DNA from 2 places in the Serratia sp. AS12 genome. Region 1 is predicted to be linked to the other one. Evidence: predicted binding sites of a transcription regulator. Region 1 holds the regulator's gene; the other holds the start of a gene.

What was found. The regulator Fur, encoded in region 1, represses iron uptake genes when iron is present. The targets are predictions, from matches to a motif close to ATAATAATGAGAACNACTATCAA.
Region 2: the regulator Fur is predicted to act here: its motif matches at 1,430-1,452, upstream of ftnA (non-heme ferritin).

Annotation. Positions count from the first base shown of each region.
Region 1 covers NC_015566.1:1,324,431-1,326,839, forward strand. Annotated here, with positions in the region: gene SERAS12_RS06125 (glycosyltransferase) at 1-972, shown strand, start outside; gene fur (ferric iron uptake transcriptional regulator) at 1,179-1,625, opposite strand; gene fldA (flavodoxin FldA) at 1,948-2,409, opposite strand, start outside.
Region 2 covers NC_015566.1:2,043,650-2,046,058, reverse strand. Annotated here, with positions in the region: gene copD (copper homeostasis membrane protein CopD) at 1-65, opposite strand, end outside; gene yobA (CopC domain-containing protein YobA) at 69-452, opposite strand; gene ftnA (non-heme ferritin) at 757-1,275, opposite strand; gene SERAS12_RS09530 (DNA polymerase III subunit theta) at 1,650-1,880, shown strand; gene pip (prolyl aminopeptidase) at 1,909-2,409, opposite strand, start outside.

The sequences.
Region 1 (2,409 bases):
GCGGTGACCTGTGGTATCCGCGGCATGCGCCTGTTGGAGGATGTGCTCACCAATGAGACGTTGCCGCTCGGGGAGGAGGAACTGCGCAGCTATCGGCAGTGTATAAGCCGGCTGGAGCTGGTGGATTGGCAGCTTGAGCAACCGACGGATCTGGCCCGCTATGCGGAAATATTTACCGTCGATGAAGTGCCGCGCATGGCCTACCCGGCGCAGATAAGGTCTGATATCGATCACTATCATTACTATTCGGTGCTGTCCCATGACCGCGCGCTGGATCGGGTGAACCAGCTTTTTGGCGAGTATTTGATAGCGGATAACCGGCGGCAGATCGACGAAGGCAATTACTGGCGGTTAACCGTCGGAACGGGCGATGCGGCATTGCCGCTAGCGCAGGGTGGGTTACATTTTCTGCCGGGGCGGCAAGCTGGCGAAGCGGACAGGATCCGCATGGCGAAACTGCTTTTTGCCACCAGCTACCTGGAATACTGCTCTGCCGGCAACCCGGCCGGGATGGATCTGGTGTCGCTGCAGCAGGCGCAAAATATCGACCCCTATCTGGACCTGATTACCCTGGCTTACGATCGGTGCGGGGCATTTATCGGTTTTTTCACTGCGGCGAGTCTCGACGAGTTATATGGCGTTAAGGCGAGCTATCTATATCGCGATGAAATGAAGCCGCTTGATGAGGCCTACGACGATTTTGTGCACAGCCAGTGCGGTGCGGACGATTACTTTGTCTGTAGCCTGGCCATCGAGAGCCGATTCCGCGGACAGGGCTATTTTAACCCAATGTTTGCCCTGATTAAGCAGCAGGCGCAGCAGCGCCGGGCGACACATATCGTGCTGTGCGTATGGCAACGCAGCGATGCCTGCCAAATCTACCTGAACCAAGGGTTCCGCGTTCGCGGCGTTTTCGACTATGCCTGGCCGATTTTCTTCGATCGGCTGCTGTTTCTTGAATATGCATTGTGACGAGTTTACCCATCCGCGTGTCGGCGGGTGAGTTGACGGTGACGTGAGCGTAAGTGGGAAGTGAGAGAAGTACCGTGGAGAAGTGCCGCTGCAATTGTTGTCTTTCAGATGTGATTTTCCCCGGGCCTGTCCGGGGATTTTTTTGCTCTCACCTGGAGGCATAAAAAAACCGCCGTTAAGGCGGTTCTCAATGCCGGTTGAGGGCATTATTTTTTGTCGTGCAGGGTGTCGTTTTCGCGGCAATCACCGATTTCACAGTGACCATACAGGTAGAGGCTGTGGTTGGTGAGCTTGATGCCATGCTGCTTGGCGATATCACGCTGACGCACTTCGATAGACTCATCGCTGAATTCGATCACTTTGCCGCAGTCCAGGCAAATCAGGTGATCGTGGTGATGCTGTTGGGTCAATTCGAACACGGACTTGCCGCCTTCGAAGTTGTGACGGGTCACAATCCCGGCATCATCAAACTGGTTCAGTACGCGGTAAACCGTCGCCAGGCCAATTTCTTCGCCCATGTCGATCAGTTTTTTGTACAAATCTTCCGCACTGACGTGATGGCATTCCGGATTTTGCAGTACTTCCAGGATTTTGAGTCGCGGAAGCGTGACTTTTAGGCCGGCCTTCTTCAATGCGGTGTTGTTGTCAGTCATGCGGATTCAGTCCTGTTACTATGCTAATCAAGTTGAGGCATTCTTGCCTGTGGCATCGGTCGGCACAAAGAGTTAATTGCGTGTCATTATAGAACCGGTTGCCCTAAATGGAAACCGCCGGTTGTTAACAAAGATATCATGGCACAATTGCATGTTACACACGCAACGTCTTGATGGATGGGATAAACCGATATCTCAGTCTACCTTGACGATGTGGGAAGTTACAAACATGTAGCTTCTATTGCAGAAATCCGTGCTGCCGATGAACGGCCCTGCTGGCAACACTATGCACTTTGCAGGGCTTTTGTTCAACCTTTGAGGGTTAGCCGACGATATCGGCCAGGCTCAGTTCTTCGCTGATCTGCTTCACCCAGGCCGCGACGCGATCGTTGGTCAATTCCGGTTGACGATCTTCGTCAATCGCCAGGCCGATGAAGAAATTGTCATCCGCCAAACCTTTCGATGCTTCGAAATGGTAACCCTTGGTCGGCCAGTGGCCGACAATCGCGGCGCCGCGTGGCTCAATGATGTCGCGGATGGTGCCCATTGCATCACAGAAATATTCCGCATAGTCTTCCTGGTCGCCACAGCCGAACAGCGCAACCAGCTTGCCGTTGAAATCGATTTCTTCCAACGTCGGGAAGAAGTCATCCCAATCGCACTGGGCTTCGCCGTAGTACCAGGTAGGAATACCCAACAGCAGGATGTCGAAAGCTTCCAGATCCTCTTTGCTGCTTTTGGCGATGTCGCGGATTTCCGACACCTCTTTGCCAAACTGCTGCTG
Region 2 (2,409 bases), 720 kb from region 1:
AACATCAGCATCACCGCCGCAAAGTGCACAAAGCGACACAGAACAAACAGGGCCGCCAGACTCATGGCTTAGTTGACGGTGAAACTGTACTGGCCTTTGGTTTTATGACCGTCGACCGAAACCACATGCCAGCTGACGTTATATTTGCCGGCAGCCAGATCGTCTTCGATAGGCAAATTGATCTGAGTGTTGTTGTTCGCGTCGAGCTGCAATTTACCGGTTTTCACTTTGGCATCGTTCGGGCCGGTAATTTTCACGCCGCTGAAGTTAGGCTCAATACCTTCGGAGAAATTGAGCGTCAGCACCTTCGGTGCCGGGCTGACGATGGCATCTTCCGCCGGCGTCTGCACTTTCAAATGGGCATGCGCCAGCGCCTGCTGCGAGGATAGCCCGACAAACAACACAAAAATAGTAGAAAGCAGGCGATACGAAGAACGAATTTTACCGATCACAGTGATATCCCTTAAAGCAATAATCGAGGGTGATAAGGGTTAAGGCCGGCAGCCGGAACCCACCGCAGATGATTGCGCCACGGGTAAACAGAAGAACGGGAATAACGGCTAACCCGCTGTTTTGACTCTCTACCCTCCCTGTAGCGTATCGTATTAAATGATAACGAGACTCGATCCGTAAGTCGAGCAGAACGCTGGCATTCTGCGATCTGGCAGCACGTATCGCTGCTAAACCGCGCTAAATGCAGGGTATAAAAAAACCGCGCACCAGGCAAAGCCCGACACGCGGTTATTCAGCGCAGATTTAGCCCTGGCCGTTGCCGTTTTCACCGGCTGCACCCATTTTCTTCAGATCTTTATCAATGAAGAACAGAGCCTTGCCGCTGTTGCCCACCAGCGCCAGTTTATCCAATACGGATTTGAACAGTTTCTCTTCTTCGTGCTGCTCAGCGACATACCACTGCAGGAAGTTGAAGGTAGAGTAGTCATGAGCGATCATTGCCGCGTGCGCCAGTTCGTTGATCTGGCGGGTAATCAGTTGCTCATGTTCGTAAGTCTGTTGGAACACGTCCGCAAGGGATTCGAACTCAACCGGCGGCGCGGCGATGGTGCCCAGCAGCGGCAGGGAGCCGGTATCGCTCAGATAATCGAACAGACGTTGCATGTGCTGCATCTCTTCCTGAGAATGCTCTTTAAGAAATGCGGCCGCGCCTTCAAAGCCTTTATCGCTGCACCATGCGCTCATTTGCAGGTACATGTTGGCGGAATAAAATTCCAGATTCAGTTGCTCATTCAGCTTTTTGGTCATTTCTTGCGTCAGCATCATTATCCCTTTTATTTTGCAGGTATCGATTTAATTTTTCCGCATTATGCCTTGGTAAGAACAAAATAAAAACACCTGATTCACATCATTAATCATTTAATTTTTAATTTATTAAAAATCAACATGTTAAATTGAATATTAATTATTCATTCAAATTATTATGATAACTATTTTCATCTGTATATTTACTAAAAAAGCGAATCATTCTTATTTAAGAAAACAAATAGATTGCATTATCTTCGGAATAATAAATAAGCGCTGATGGCTGGCATTATTCCCACCGCCCTGCTCTCCTTGCGCTTCAGGCTTGCCAAGCGCCGCCCGGTGCATTACCTTCTGCGCTGATCCAATGCGGTGACAGTAAGGAGAATACGGTGGGTTACAATCTGGCAGAGCTTTCCAAAGAAGATATGGACAAAGTGAACGTTGATCTCGCAGCTTCCGGCGTGGCGTTTAAAGAACGCTATAACATGCCGGTGATCCCAGAAATGGTTGAGCGCGAACAGCCGGCACACCTGCGCGACTATTTCCGCGAACGCGTGGCGTTCTATCGCGTCGAATCACACAAGTATTCGCGTCTGCCGTACGAGCCGAAATCCAAGTAAAAAACCCGCCGTCATGGCGGGTTTTGCATCACTTTGCGGCAAATCTGTCGGTGGCTAGCATCAGCTGATGCAGGATACCCGGTTCATCGAAGGAGTGCCCGGCACCCTCGACGATATGCAGCTCCGCCTCCGGCCAGACCTTCGCCAGATCCCAGGCGTTTTGCACCTGGCAAGCCATATCGTAGCGGCCATGGATGATCACCGCCGGGATATGGCGGATCAATGGAACGTTGGTCAGCAGTTGATCGTCGCTGTCCAGAAAACCCAGATGGGTAAAGTAGTGGTTTTCGATACGGGCGAACGCCAGCGCAAAGTCATCCTCACCAAAGGAAGCGGACTCGGTGCTTGGCAACAGCGTTACCGTCTCCCCTTCCCACACGCTCCACAGCTTCGCCGCTTCAAGCTGCACTTGCAGATCCTTTGAAGTCAGGCGCTGGCGGTAGGCCGCGATCACGTCCTTACGCTCTTCTTCTGAAAGAATCGACAGCACGCGCTCCCATTTCTCTGGGAAGAAGCGCGAAGCGCCGTC